DNA from 3 places in the Microbacterium sp. USHLN272 genome. Region 1 is predicted to be linked to each of the others. Evidence: predicted binding sites of a transcription regulator. Region 1 holds the regulator's gene; each other region holds the start of a gene.
The links. Region 1 encodes LexA, which represses DNA repair genes until DNA is damaged. Its sites were predicted from a motif close to TCGAACANNTGTTCGA; they were not measured.
Positions count from the first base shown of each region.

Region 2: the regulator LexA is predicted to act here: its motif matches at 2,464-2,479, upstream of recA (recombinase RecA).
Region 3: the regulator LexA is predicted to act here: its motif matches at 3,020-3,035, upstream of WFJ97_RS13975 (HNH endonuclease signature motif containing protein).

Region 1 covers NZ_JBBCRA010000002.1:35,283-39,973, reverse strand. The annotation lists gene ftsX (permease-like cell division protein FtsX) at 1-41, shown strand, start outside; gene smpB (SsrA-binding protein SmpB) at 137-613, shown strand; gene WFJ97_RS13500 (S9 family peptidase) at 621-2,486, opposite strand; gene lexA (transcriptional repressor LexA) at 2,534-3,220, opposite strand; gene WFJ97_RS13490 (LysM peptidoglycan-binding domain-containing protein) at 3,530-3,892, shown strand; gene WFJ97_RS13485 (histidinol-phosphate transaminase) at 3,970-4,691, shown strand, end outside.
Region 2 covers NZ_JBBCRA010000001.1:713,800-718,490, reverse strand. The annotation lists gene WFJ97_RS03650 (DNA translocase FtsK) at 1-652, shown strand, start outside; gene pgsA (CDP-diacylglycerol--glycerol-3-phosphate 3-phosphatidyltransferase) at 652-1,227, shown strand; gene WFJ97_RS03640 (CinA family protein) at 1,224-1,709, shown strand; gene WFJ97_RS03635 (helix-turn-helix domain-containing protein) at 1,851-2,159, shown strand; gene WFJ97_RS03630 (DUF3046 domain-containing protein) at 2,184-2,408, shown strand; gene recA (recombinase RecA) at 2,678-3,727, shown strand; gene WFJ97_RS03620 (regulatory protein RecX) at 3,973-4,446, shown strand; gene miaB (tRNA (N6-isopentenyl adenosine(37)-C2)-methylthiotransferase MiaB) at 4,494-4,691, shown strand, end outside.
Region 3 covers NZ_JBBCRA010000002.1:135,384-140,074, forward strand. The annotation lists gene WFJ97_RS13965 (ABC-F family ATP-binding cassette domain-containing protein) at 1-1,140, opposite strand, end outside; gene WFJ97_RS13970 (alpha/beta hydrolase-fold protein) at 1,173-2,864, opposite strand; gene WFJ97_RS13975 (HNH endonuclease signature motif containing protein) at 3,065-4,474, shown strand; gene WFJ97_RS13980 (glycoside hydrolase 5 family protein) at 4,565-4,691, opposite strand, start outside.

The sequences.
Region 1 (4,691 bases):
TCTCGGCGGGCTTCGCGATCCGGCGCTGGCTGCGCACCTGACCATCTCGGCCGGGTCGGAAGTGGCTCGGAGGCACGTGACGCAGGTATGCTGAAAGGCTGTTGTGCGAGCGCACGACACGGATCAGGAGAGCATCATGCCCAGGGAACGCGGGGAGAAGGTCATCGCGACCAATCGTCGCGCACGTCACGACTACAACATCGAGAAGTCGTACGAGGCGGGGATGGTGCTCACCGGCACCGAAGTCAAGTCACTGCGCCAGGGGCGCGCGAACCTCTCGGACGGTTACGCGTTCGTCAAGGGCAACGAGATCTTCCTCGACTCCGTGCACATCCCCGAGTACTCGCAGGGGCACTGGACGAACCATTCGGCCAAGCGCATCCGCAAGCTGCTGCTGCATCGCGAGGAGATCGCGAAGATCGCCCACGCGGTCTCGGCGGGCGGTTACACGCTGATCCCGCTCAAGCTGTACTTCTCCGACGGCCGCGCCAAGGTCGAGATCGCACTCGCCAAGGGAAAGCGCGAGTACGACAAGCGCCAGACCCTCCGTGAGCGTCAGGACACGCGCGAAGCGGAACGCGCGATGCGACTGCGCAACCGCGTCGGCGAATAGCCGCAGGTCACGGCGACGGCGTGAAGCCGAACGCCCGACCCAGGAACGCGAGTTCGCGTTCGAGGGCATCGACGACCGTCTCCGCGCGCCGGAAGCCGTGCCCCTCTCCGGGGTAGAGCACGTACTCGTGATCGACGCCCCGTCGGGCGAGCGCATCGCGGATCGCCTCGGACTGCGACGGAGGCACCACGATGTCATCGGCTCCCTGGAGCAGGAGCACCGGAACGTCGATCCGGTCGGCGTGCGTCAGGGGCGAGCGTTCGATGTACAGCTCCTCGGATGCCGGGAGCGGACCGACGAGGCCGTCGATGTAGTGCTTCTCGAAGTCGTGGGAGTCGGCGACGAGCATCCTGAGGTCGGAGACGCCGTAGCGCGAGATGCCCGCCGCGAACGCGCCCCCGCGCACGAGCGCGGAGAGGACCGTCCAACCACCGGCCGAGCCTCCGCGGATCGCGATGCGCGTCGGGTCCGCGAGGCCCGCCGCCGCGAGGCCGTGCGCCGCAGCGATGACGTCGTCGACGTCGACGACGCCCCACTGGCGGTCGAGCCGCTCGCGATAGGCGCGCCCGTAGCCGGTCGACCCGCCGTAGTTCACGTCGAGCACCCCGATCCCGCGGCTCGTGTAGAACGCGAGCGCCGCCGAGGTCGCCCCGGTCACGTGAGCGGTCGGGCCGCCGTGCACCAGCACCAGGTACGGCGGGAGTTCGTCGGTGGATGCCGCAGCACCCGGGTTCGCGGGCGGATACGCGTAGGCGTGCACCGGGCCGTGACGGCCGTCGAAGGTGAGAGCGAGGGGCGGCGGCATCCACGCGGGATCGACGGCCTCGCCTCCGCGGACCGCGACGACGGCACCCGTGCCGAGATCGGCGCACCACACGCCGGAGGTGACGCCCGATCCGTTCCCCGAGAGCAGGACGAGCGAGCCGACGACGTCATCGATGCTCACGTGCCCGTCGCACGGCACCTCGAGGCGTCGCTCGGAACCGTCGCCGGAGAGGACGACGATCTCGTCGCGGCCGTTCGTGCGCACGGCCACGAGACGGCCGTCATCGAGGGGCTGGAACCAGCGATTGCCGAGCACCCACAGTCCGTAGCCGGTGTCGGCGTCGGCGGAGGTGAGAGGGACCGGCGCGGCCGTGGGCACGATCCCGTCGACGGTGACACGGTGCACGGCCCAGCGCCCGTCTCGGTCGTCCGCGAAGAGGAGTTCGTTCTCGGATATCCACTCCGGCTGCAGGGCCGCACGTGTGGACACCGAGCCCGTCTCGCCGGAGCGCAGGTCACGCAGACGCAGGTGCGCTTCGTCCCACGGCATCCGCTCGCCCGACCATTCGACCCAGGCCAGCCTCGTGCCGTCGGGGGAGAGGGAGGGATGGGCGTAGAAGGCGCCGCTCTCGGCGTGCACGATGACGGCGGACGGGGACTCCGCGGCAGACCCGTCGGTCGGGATCTCGACGATCGCCCGACGGTGCTCGGTCGAGGTCAGGTCCTCGCGGACGGCGAGAAGGCGGCTGTCCTGCACGCGCAGCCCGCCGTGGGCGGGGCCCGGAGGAGTGAGAGCGACAGGCTCCGTGCCGCGACCGAGCCGGTAGACGCGCTGATCGTCGGCCTGGACGAAGAAGAGGGTGCCATCGGCGTCCGCCGTCCATGCTCCACCGCCGTACTCGTGCACGCGCGATCGGGCGCTCCAGGGAGCGGGGAGCACCTCATGTCCGAGCGATGAGCGCACCGTCATGCGACCGCCCTCTGCGGGTACGGACTCCGCCCACCAGATCTCCTCGCCGACGAATCGTGCTCCGTCGAGGCGCGGGGAGGCCGCGGCGACGGATGCCGGGGTGAAGGGCGAGGGCCAGGAACCGTACGGTGACGACATGCTTCGAGCCTATGCGTCGGCGCGAGCGCGCCGGGCCCGGGCGTGCGTCAGACCGCGCGGAGGACGGCGACGACCTTTCCGAGGACGACGGCTTCGTCGCCGAGGATCGGTTCGAACGCCGAGTTGCGCGGAAGCAGCCAGGTGTGGCCGTCGCGGCGCCGGAAGGTCTTGACCGTCGCCTCACCGTCGAGCATCGCCGCCACGATCTCGCCGTTCTCGGCGGTGTGCTGGGAGCGGACGACGACCCAGTCGCCGTCGCAGATCGCCGCGTCGATCATGGACTCGCCCGAGACCTTGAGCATGAACAGGTCGCCCTTGCCGACGAGCTGTCGCGGCAGGGGGAAGATCTCCTCGACGTGCTGGTCGGCCGTGATCGGGACGCCGGCGGCGATGCGACCGACGAGGGGCACCAGAGCAGCGTCGCCCACGGGAGTGGCGACATCGGCGGGGTTCTCGGTGCTCGTGCCGGGGAGATCGATCAGGACCTCCATCGCACGGGTCTTGCCGGGATCGCGACGCAGGTAGCCGCTGAGCTCGAGCTGGCCGAGTTGGTGGGTCACACTCGAGAGCGACTTGAGCCCGACGGCGTCACCGATCTCGCGCATGCTCGGCGGATACCCCTGCTGGGCGATCGACGACTGGATCACCTCGAGAATGGCCATCTGCTTGGGGCTCAGGCTCTTCCGACGGCGTGTGCGCGGTGCCTCGGGATCGGGGGCGGTGATCTCGCTCATGATGCTCCTTCGGTGCGCGATTCCGGCGTCCTTCTTCGAATGTCGGAGGCCCGTGGTTCGGTGTTGGTATCGAAACCGTATCCGAGAAAAGCGCGGATGTGGAAGATCTGTTCGAGCGTGTCGGTGAAATCACGAACGTGATTTCGAAGAAAGCTTGACAGATATTCGAATTCGAAGATACCTTCGGAACGTAGCTTCGCACTCGCCCCTCCCGGCCGAGAGGCGGATGCGAACGCTACGCCAACGTGGTCATCGCTCGCGGGTGATGACAGACCTCCGGTTCACCGGAGCAAGGCAGAGGAGAACGACATGAGCAGCATCACCTTCAGCACCGCAGCCGTCCGTCCGGTCCGCCCGGCGACGCGTCTCCGGCTGACGGCGCGCGGTCGTTGTGTGCTGCTCGCTCTGGCTGCGCTTCCTCTCGCATTCGGCATCGCCTTCGCCGCGCTCAGCGGCGGCAGCGCGCTGGCGACCGGCGAGGGGGCCGGCACGGTGACGTTCGAGACGGTCACCGTGATGCCCGGCGACACGCTGTGGTCGATCGCGGCCGAGGTCTCGCCCGAGTCCGACCCGCGAGAGGTGATCGGCGAGATCACTCGTCTCAACATGCTGCAGGGCGGCGTGCTGCAGATCGGCCAGGAGCTGTCGATCCCCGCGGAGTACGCGAGCTGACTCGTCCGGCCGTCGTCCCCACCGCAAAAGGCGGTAACGCGGAGAGCTGCCCCGCCCGTGCGGCCTAGCATGGAGTGGTGACTTCTTCGCTCGATGATCTCCCTCTCCGCGACGATCTCCGAGGGCTCACCCCGTATGGGGCACCTCAGGCGCCGCTCCCGATCGCTCTGAACGTCAACGAGAACACGCATCCCGTACCGGATGCCGTGGCAAGCGACATCCTCGACGACATCGCGGTCGCGCTCCGCGACGTGAATCGCTACCCCGACCGCGAGTTCACGGCTCTCCGTGAGGGCTTCGCGCAGTACCTCGGTCACGGCCTCGACGCCTCGCAGATCTGGGCGGGCAACGGCTCGAACGAGGTGCTCCAGCACATCCTCCAGGCTTTCGCCGGCCCGGGGCGGTCGGTCTTCGGCTTCGCGCCGACGTACTCGATGTACCCCCTGCTGGCCCAGGGGACGGGCGCGCGCTGGGTGGCGGGGGAGCGTCAACCCGACTACACGATCACCCCGGAAGAGGCGGTCGCTCAGATCGAGCAGGTCGATCCCGACGTGGTGCTCCTGTGCTCGCCGAACAATCCGACGGGGACGCCGCTCGGACTCGACGTCATCGAGGCCGTCTATGCCGCCGCGCGCGGTGTGGTCGTGGTCGACGAGGCCTATCAGGAGTTCGCTCCGCACGACGCGCCCTCGGCGCTCACGCTGCTGGAGGGACGCCCGCGGCTCGCGGTGTCGCGCACGATGAGCAAGGCCTTCGCCTTCGCCGGAGCGCGGGTGGGATACCTGGCCGCCGATCCCGC
Region 2 (4,691 bases), on a different contig from region 1:
GGCCAACGTGCCATCCCGTCTCGCGTTCGCGGTGACGAGCGTCACCGACAGCCGCGTGATCCTCGACAGCCCCGGTGCCGACAAGCTCATCGGACAGGGTGACGCACTGTTCTCGCCGATGGGTTCCTCGAAGCCGTTCCGTCTGCAGGGCGCGTGGGTCGATGAGAAGGAGATCGACGCGGTCGTCAAGCACGTGACGCGACAGGCCCGGCCCGAGTACCGCAACGACGTCCAGGAGGCGCTGGAGCCGCGCAAGAAGGAGGTCGACGAAGACATCGGCGACGACCTCGAGCTGCTGTTGGCCGCCGCCGAGCTGGTCGTTTCCTCGCAGTTCGGATCGACCTCGATGCTGCAGCGCAAGCTCCGCGTCGGCTTCGCCAAGGCCGGACGCCTGATGGATCTGCTCGAGTCGCGCGAGATCGTCGGCCCGTCCGAGGGTTCCAAGGCTCGTGACGTGCTCGTCACGGCGGAGCAGCTCGGGGGAGTGATGGCGAAGCTGCGCGGTGAAGATGTTCCCGCGGCGCCGGCGGCTCCCGCCCCGGCACCGGCGGCGGCGATGGCCTCCGATCCTCTCGACGCGCAGTTCGAGGGTCTTCCCGTCGTCGAGGCCGAGGGCGATGAAGACGCCTGGGGCCTGACGGGACGCGACTGATGGCGATTCCTCGGCAGCTGCCCAACGCGATCACCATCGCGCGCATCCCGCTCGCGGTGGTGTTCTTCGTACTGCTCCTGCTCGGAGGTACCTACGGGGTTCCCGATCTCGCGCTGCGCTGGACTGCCGCCATCCTGTTCATCTTCGCCATCTCGACCGACTGGGTCGACGGCTACCTCGCCCGCCGCTACGAGATCGTCAGCGATTTCGGCAAGCTCTGGGATCCGATCGCCGACAAGCTGTTGACGGGCGCGGGTTTCATCGGACTCGCGATCCTCGGCGAGGTGTCCTGGTGGATCGTCGCGATCATCCTCGTTCGCGAGTGGGGCATCACGATCCATCGCCTGATGATCGTCAACGAGCACGTCGTCGCGGCGGCGTGGATGGGCAAGGTGAAGACCGCTGTGCAGGGTGTCGCTCTGGCCTGGGCGCTGATGCCTCTGCACGTGGTGATCGGCCTTCCCGCCTGGACCCTCATCACCTTCGTGCTCATGCTCGTGGTGCTGGTGCTGACCATCTGGAGCGGGATCGACTACGTCGTCGCCCAGGTGCGCGGAGCGCGTCGGAGTCGATGACCGACCTCGCGGCATCCGTGATCGAGACGCTCGGGCGTCGCGGCTGGACACTCGGCGTGGCGGAATCGCTCACGGGCGGGGCGGTGATCGCCGAACTCGTCGGCGTGCCGGGTGCGTCCTCCGTGGTTCTCGGCGGAGTGGTGGCGTACGCGACGCCGGTCAAGCACACGCTGCTCGGGGTGGACGAGTCGCTCCTCGACCGTGAGGGCCCGGTGCATCCTGAGGTCGCGCGGCAGATGGCACGTGGTGTCCGGCACGCCGTGAGCGTGGACGGCATCGACGCGGCAGTCGGCGTCGCGACGACGGGAATCGCCGGCCCCGTCTCGCCCGACGGGCAACCGGTCGGAACCGTGCACATCGCCGTCGCCACGCCGGAGCGCATCGAGGCGCGATCGTTCCTCTTCCCCGGTGACCGGAATCGGATCCGGTCGGCGTCCGTTCGAGCCGCCCTCGAGATGGTCCGAGAGCTGTGCCGGGAATAGTCGCCGTCGCGACGAGGTTATTGATTTCGTGCTCACACTCAAACCACAGAGTGCAGTTGTAGATTTTATGAAGGTCGGCGAGGTTATACTGGCCATCACTTCGGGGGAGACTCCGAGAAACCGATTGGGGAGGAGGTTCCGATGATTCTTGTACGACAGGAAATCGGCGATGTGCTGAGGGACTTCCGTCTGCAGAAGGGGCGCACCCTTCGGCAGGTCGCGAGCAAGGCTTCCGTGGCGCTCGGCTATCTGAGCGAAGTGGAGCGCGGTCAGAAGGAAGCGTCGAGCGAGATCCTCGCCTCCGTCGCCGATGCGCTCGACGTCCCCATCTCCACCATCATGCGCGAGGTCGGAGATCGCATCTCCGTACTCGAGGGCATCCAGGTGTTCCCCGACGTCGTTCCCGACGATCTGGTCGCCTCGATCGAGCCCGAGCTCTCGCTCCACTGAGCCCACGCACCCCGTCGTTGCGCGATGCGTCGAAGTGAGTTCCTGCGTGCCGTCGAGGACGAGTTCCCCGGCCGCACGTCGTCGGTGTTGAACGATCTGGTGCTGACCCCGCTCGCCGGTCGCACGGCGAAAGAGGCTCTGGCTGCGGGGATACCCCCGCGAGAGATCTGGTTCGCGCTCTGCGACGAGATGGAAGTGCCCGAGAACCGACGGCACGGTGCCGGCCGGCTGGAGCCGCGTCGGCGCTGAGTTCGCGCATGCGTTCGATCGATGTCGAGATCGGATGCCGGGACCCGGCGTGTCGTCGAATATTCGTTCGAAGCGGGCGTAGTCTTCTGCACAGTGGTTCAGACGCTCGTGTTCTCCACTGTTCGTGTGACTTGACGACGCAATGTCGGAGGCTCCTCGTACGGTGAAGACATGGCCACCGAGCCATACGCCTTGTCGGAGAGTTGCTTCCAGCCGGAAGCGCCGCGACAGCCTACAGGCGGCACCACGCGAAGCAGAAGGAGCACGACATGCCATCTCCCGCCGACCGCGAGAAGTCCCTCGAGACCGCACTCGCCCAGATCGACCGCCAGTTCGGAAAGGGCTCGGTCATGCGGCTGGGCAGCGACGAGCGCGCACCCGTCGCAGTCATCCCCACCGGCTCCATCGCCCTCGACGTCGCTCTCGGCGTCGGAGGCCTCCCGCGTGGCCGCATCGTCGAGATCTACGGCCCGGAGTCCTCGGGTAAGACCACGCTCACGCTGCACGCGATCGCCAACGCCCAGCGCGCCGGTGGTATCGCGGCGTTCATCGATGCCGAGCACGCGCTCGACCCCGATTACGCCGCCAAGCTCGGCGTCGACATCGACGCCCTGCTCGTCTCGCAGCCCGACACGGGTGAGCAGGCGCTCGAGATCGCCGACATGCTCGTGCGCTCCGGTGCCATCGATCTGATCGTCATCGACTCCGTGGCAGCGCTCGTGCCCCGCGCCGAGATCGAAGGTGAGATGGGCGACTCGCACGTGGGTCTGCAGGCGCGACTGATGTCGCAGGCGCTTCGCAAGCTCACCGGTGGTCTGAACCAGACCAACACCACGATGATCTTCATCAACCAGCTGCGCGAGAAGATCGGTGTGTTCTTCGGCTCTCCCGAAACGACCGCCGGTGGTAAGGCGCTCAAGTTCTATGCATCGGTTCGCCTCGATATCCGTCGCATCGAGACCCTGAAGGACGGCACCGACGCGGTGGGTAACCGTACCCGCGTGAAGGTCGTCAAGAACAAGATGGCCCCGCCCTTCAAGCAGGCAGAGTTCGACATCCTCTACGGAGTCGGCATCTCGCGCGAGGGTAGCCTGATCGACTTCGGTGTCGAGCACGGAATCGTCAAGAAGTCGGGGTCGTGGTACACCTACGACGGTGACCAGCTTGGTCAGGGCAAGGAGAACGCCCGTACGTTCCTCCTGAACAACACCGACGTGGCACTCGCCATCGAGACGCAGATCCTGCAGAAGCTCGGCATTGGCGGCGCGGCTGCTCCCGCCGCTCCGGCAGATGAGCTCGCCGAGCGTCGCCCGGCCTGATCATGAACGGTGAGAACGGGGGCGGTCCGCATCAGGACATCGGGCGGGTCGCCCCCGTCATCCCTCTTTTCGGAGCGCGCGGCGTAACCCCGCCGCCCGCGACCGCGAAGACTCCCGATACACCGGTGGAGCCACCCGCTCCAGTATCCGCTTCCATCTCACTCGTCTCGTTCGTCGACGACCGAATCCCCGGCGACGATGCGCCGGACCCGGTCGAGGTTCGAAAAGCGGCCGAAGAGAGTCTGGTGCGCAAGCTCCGTACTCGATCGCTCTCGGTCTCCGAGGCCCGGCAGGTCTTGAGGACTCACGGGCTCGATGGCACACAGATCGACGACGTCATCGACGACTTCCTCCGGCGCCGGTATCTCGACGATCAGGAGCTCGCGCAGATGCTCGTGGCCGCGGGGGTCGATCGCAAGGGCCAGGGTCGCGTCGCCATCTCCCGCTCGCTCTCGCAGCGCGGGATCCCGCGCGACGTGATCGCCGCAGCGCTCGACGAACTGCCGGACGACGACGCGGAGCGCGCGCTGGACTTCGCTCGCACCAAGGCCCGCTCGCTCAGCCGCCTCGACCACGACACCGCTCTCCGGCGTCTGCTCGGACAGCTCGCTCGTCGTGGGTACGGCGGATCCGTCGCGACGAACGCGGCGAAGACGGCGTTGAACGAGGCATCGTTCGGGACGAAGAGCTCTGGGGTGCGCTTCGTCGAGTCAGACTGACGCGTCAGCCCGGAGGAGCCGTCTCCCGCTCGTACAATGGAGAGATCATGACTACTCCGCGCAGTGAACCGACGATCATCACCTCGTCGTCGGCAGCCGTCGACGTCGACGGTCGTCAGAGATCCTACGAAGTACGCACGTTCGGCTGCCAGATGAACGTGCACGATTCCGAGCGTCTCTCCGGCTCACTGGAGAGTGCAGGCTACGTTCGCGCCGCGGCCGGTGACGAAGCCGATGTCGTCATC
Region 3 (4,691 bases), 100 kb from region 1:
GCCCGAGATGATCACGCGCACCGGGTCGTTCCAGTACTGGTCGAGTTCGTCGAGGCGCTGCGTCAGCGTCTGCACCTTCACGGTCGTGCCGCGCTTGACGCGGCCGACCGTCGGCTCGACGGTTCCCGAGATGAGGCCCAGCAGCGTGGACTTGCCCGCGCCGTTCACGCCCAGGATGCCGGTGCGCTCGCCCGGAGCGATGCGCCATTCGACATCGCGCAGCACCGTCTTCTCGCCGCCGTCGACGGTCGGGTACGTCACGCCCACGTCGAGGAGGTCGACGACGTCCTTGCCGAGCCGTGACACGGCGAGCGACTGCAGCGACACCTTGTCGCGGATCTCCGGCACGTCGGCGATGAGCTCGTTGGCCGCGTCGATGCGGAACTTGGGCTTGCTCGTGCGCGCGGGGGCTCCGCGGCGGAGCCACGCGAGCTCCTTGCGGGCGAGGTTCTGACGCTTCGCCTCGGTGGCGGCGGCCATGCGGTCGCGCTCGACGCGCTGCAGGATGTATGCCGCGTACCCGCCCTCGAAAGGCTCGACGATGCGGTCGTGCACCTCCCAGGTCTCGGTGCAGATCTCATCGAGGAACCACCGGTCGTGAGTCACGACCATCAGGGCGCCCGAGTTCGTGGCCCAGCGTTTCTTGAGGTGCCCGGCGAGCCACGTGATCGCCTCGACGTCGAGGTGGTTGGTCGGCTCGTCAAGGGCGATGACGTCCCAGTCGCCGGCGAGGAGGCGGGCGAGCGAGACGCGGCGGCGCTGACCACCGCTGAGGGAGCCGATCTCGGCATCCCACGGGAGGTCGGTCAGCAGCCCCTCGATCACGTCGCGGGTGCGAGCGTCACCCGCCCACTCGTACTCGGGGGTGTCGCCCACGACGGCCTGACTGATCGTGAGCTCGTCGGGGAGCGTGTCCGCCTGATCGAGCACACCGATCGTCGTTCCGCCGCGCACCGTGACGCGACCCGAGTTCGGTTCCTTGATGCCCGCGAGCATGCCGAGCAGGCTCGACTTGCCGTCGCCGTTGCGGCCGACGATGCCGATGCGATCCCCCTCCTCGATGCCGAGCGTCACGGAGTCGAAGACGACCCTCGTCGGATATTCGAGGTGCAGGGCCTCGGCCCCCAGAAGATGTGCCATGTCACTGTCCAGGGTAACCGGGTGCGCGGGGGTCAGCGCACGCTGCTGCGTCGCCGGCGGGCGAGCAGCGCGGCCCCTCCCCCGAGGAGCACTGCGGCGCTCGCGGCGAGGGCGATCGGGGCGATGGCCCCGGCGTCCGCTCCCGTGTTGGCCAGGCGATCGCCCGGAGCGGTCGCCCCGCCGGACGCCGCCGCGACGACCTCGACCGGCGCCCAGCCGATGAGCGCGCCGTCGGTGGCGTAGACGGCGACGCGGTGCGCCCCGAGCGCGGCATCCGTCGGAACGATCGCCTGCACGATGCCGGCAGACGAAACCGCGAGCGTGCCGAGGTGGGTGGGGTCGGAGAAGAGGTAGACGTCGACCTTCGCGCCGGCGAGGTCGGGTCCGAGCGAGAGATCGAAGGGCGCCCCCTGCGCGACGGTGACCGGTGCGGTGACGGGGCCGCGGTTGTCGTCGGTGAGGTCGTCGGCGGACGGGGAGGCGGGCGCCTCCGGGGCGACCGTCACGGTGAGCGTGGCGGGCTCGGTCGCGGACTCGCCCACGGCGTTGGTGAAGACCGCGCGATAGCGGGTGCCGGAGGCGGATGCCGGGACGGCGTCGATCGTGAGGGTGGGGGCGGCGGCATCCGGGATCGTCACCCAGTCACCGGCATCCGGCAGCTGCGTCTGCCAGATCACGGTGGGTTCGGGGGTTCCTGTCGCCGTGGCGGTGAAGGTCGCGGTCGCTCCCGCGGGGATCTCGGCATCCGACGGCTGCGTGACGATCTGCGGGGCGACGTCCTGCTGCTCCGGCAGGGACGTTCCCGGAACGTCGGTGCCCGGCGCTGCGTAGATGAATCTCAGCCCGCGGCTGAACGCCGCTCCGATCACCGAGAGGTGGGTCTCGTCGTCGAAGACCGTGGCGCCCAGTTCGAGTCCGTCGTAAGCGCGGGCGGCGAGCGTGTGCGCGAAGCTCGTCATGTCGCTGGTCATCGGGAACCCGGAGGTCGTCTCCTCGAGCTCTCCGACCGAGAGGAAGACGCGCGCGTCGAGCGCATCGTGCGTCTCGGCGTAGTCGGCCTCCATGTCGAGGATCGTGCGGTCGTCCCACCAGATCGAGGGGCTCGCGATGACGAACCGGTGGAAGAGTCCGTCGTTGTGGAGCAGTGCATAGGTGGCGAAGAGACCGCCGAAGGAATGGCCCATGAGTGCGCGGTCGCCGGGGTCGGCGCGGAACTCGCTCTCGATCTGCGGGACGAGTTCGGATCTCAGGAAGTCGAGGAACTCGGGAGCACCGCCGGTGGGCACGTCGGCCGTGATCTCGGTCGGGGTGAGATCGAGCGTGCGGCGCACTCCGGAGGCCGCGAAGCCCTGGCCGGGGTCGTCGTACCCGATGCCGACGACCATCGTGCCGGGAGCGTTCAGCCGTGCGGCTTCGACGGCTGTTCCGAACTCGGCGTTCGCGTCGGTGACGTAGAGGACCCGATACGGATCGCCGTTCTCGTCGTAGTTCGCCGGGAGGGCGACCGAGATCTTGTAGTCGCGACCGGCGGCGGAGGTGGTCGTCCACGTCTGGACGTCGCGGATGAACTCGTCGGGGCTTTCGGCCGAGGCGGCGACGGTGTGGGTGACGGGTGGGGAGGACGACGCGGGCGTGTCGGTCGCGGCGGCGAGCGCCAGGGTCGCGCCCGCCGTGAGTGCGATCGCGGTCGGGATGCCGAGCAGTCGGCGGAGGTCGAATCTCATGTCGTTTTCCCCTTCATCGGATGCCGCTGGATGCCGCTGGATACCGCCGGTGGGAAGCCACGGTAGAGGTGGCTGCGCTCGTCGGACATGTGAGGTCGGCCCAGAGCTGCGGTGCGGCGCTGTGGGGAACCTCCGGTCCGATTGGCGACGATTCTTCGTCTATATGTTCGAATGTCGGTGGTCCGTGGTGGGCTGTTCGCATGACGGAACTGCTCGACGCAACGGACTCCCAGACGGCGATGATCGCCGATCTGGTGGGCTCGGTGCGGGCGGTCGAGGAGACGATCGCTCGGCTGTCAGCCGTGCGCGACGGGATGCTCGCCGTCGCCGCTCGCGTCGCGGTCGACATCGCACGGCAGGCGGCGCATCCCGATCACGGCGACATGGCCCTGCGGGCGGTGGCGGCGGAGATCGGGGCGGCAGTGCGGGCGAGCGACCGTACGATCGAGCGGCGGATGGACGAGGCATCGTGGGCGGTCGAGCGATTCGCCGAGGTGTGGGCAGCGCAGGGCGGGGGGCGGATCAGCGCCACCCACGCCCGGGTCATCGTCGACGCGGGCGCACATCTGGACGACCCGGCCGATCGAGCGCGGTATGCGGCGCGAGCGGTGGAGGCGGCGGTGGTCGAGTCGCCGAACAGACTGCGACGGGTGGCGCGGCGGATCGCGGAGCAGTACCAGGCCCGCACCGTCACCGAGCGTCACCGCGACGCGCGGGAGTTGCGGCGGGTGTGGGTGAAGGACCTCGACGACGGGATGGCCGAACTCGGGATGCTCGGGCCCGCCGTCCTCGTCCACGGAATCCACGACCGGCTGACGCGCATGGCGCGGACGATCACCGTGGAGAACGGGCGGGCCCGGAAGGCGGCGAAGGGGACCGACCCGGATATCGACTCCCCCACCGACACGGACCGCGACTCCGACACCCGCACGACCGATCAGCTGCGCGCCGACCTGCTCGCCGACATCGCACTCACCGGCGCGCCGACCGGGCACGACACCGAGGCGGGACTGCTCGGCGAGATCCGCGCACGAGTCGAGGTCACCGTCCCCGTCTTCACCCTCATGGACGACGACACCGGCGGCCACAACGGCGGCAGCGCCTCCGGCGCACCCCCGGCAGAGCTCGACGGCCGCTCCCCCATCGACACCCGCACCGCACGCCTCCTCGCAGGCGACGCGACCGGATGGGAACGGGTGCTCACACACCCGATCACCGGCGCACTCCTCGCCGTCGACCGCTACCGCCCGTCGGATCAGCTCGCCCGACACCTCCGGGCTCGCGACCAACGCTGCCGCTTCCCCGGCTGCAACATCGCCGCACGACGATGCGACATCGACCACACCCACGCCGCGTCCGACGGCGGTGAGACCTGCGCCACCAACCTCGCGCACCTCTGCCGACGACACCACACGCTCAAACACCACTCGCTCTGGCGCGTCCAACACCGGCGCCCCAGGGAGGACGACGTCGGGCTCCATCTCGAAGGCGGAGGAGCAGATCAGACCATCAGAACCACCGGCGATCTCGTCTGGACCAGCCCGACCGGAACGACCTACATCGACCGCCCGCCCGAGCAGAACACGGTCAGGTTCTCCGACAGCCGGTGAATCGCCCTCCGGCATGATGCCAACGGGCGCGATGTCTTCCGGCACTCAGGCGCGACGTCGTCAGGCACGACGCCGTCAGGCACGACGCCGTCAGGCGCGCTGCGCGACCTCGACGACGGTCTCGATTCCGCGAGTGGCGAGAGAGGCGGCATCCTGAGCGGTGCGCGAGGTGACGACGGTCACGGGCTCGCCCTGCTCCCGCAGCTCGTGCCAGCGC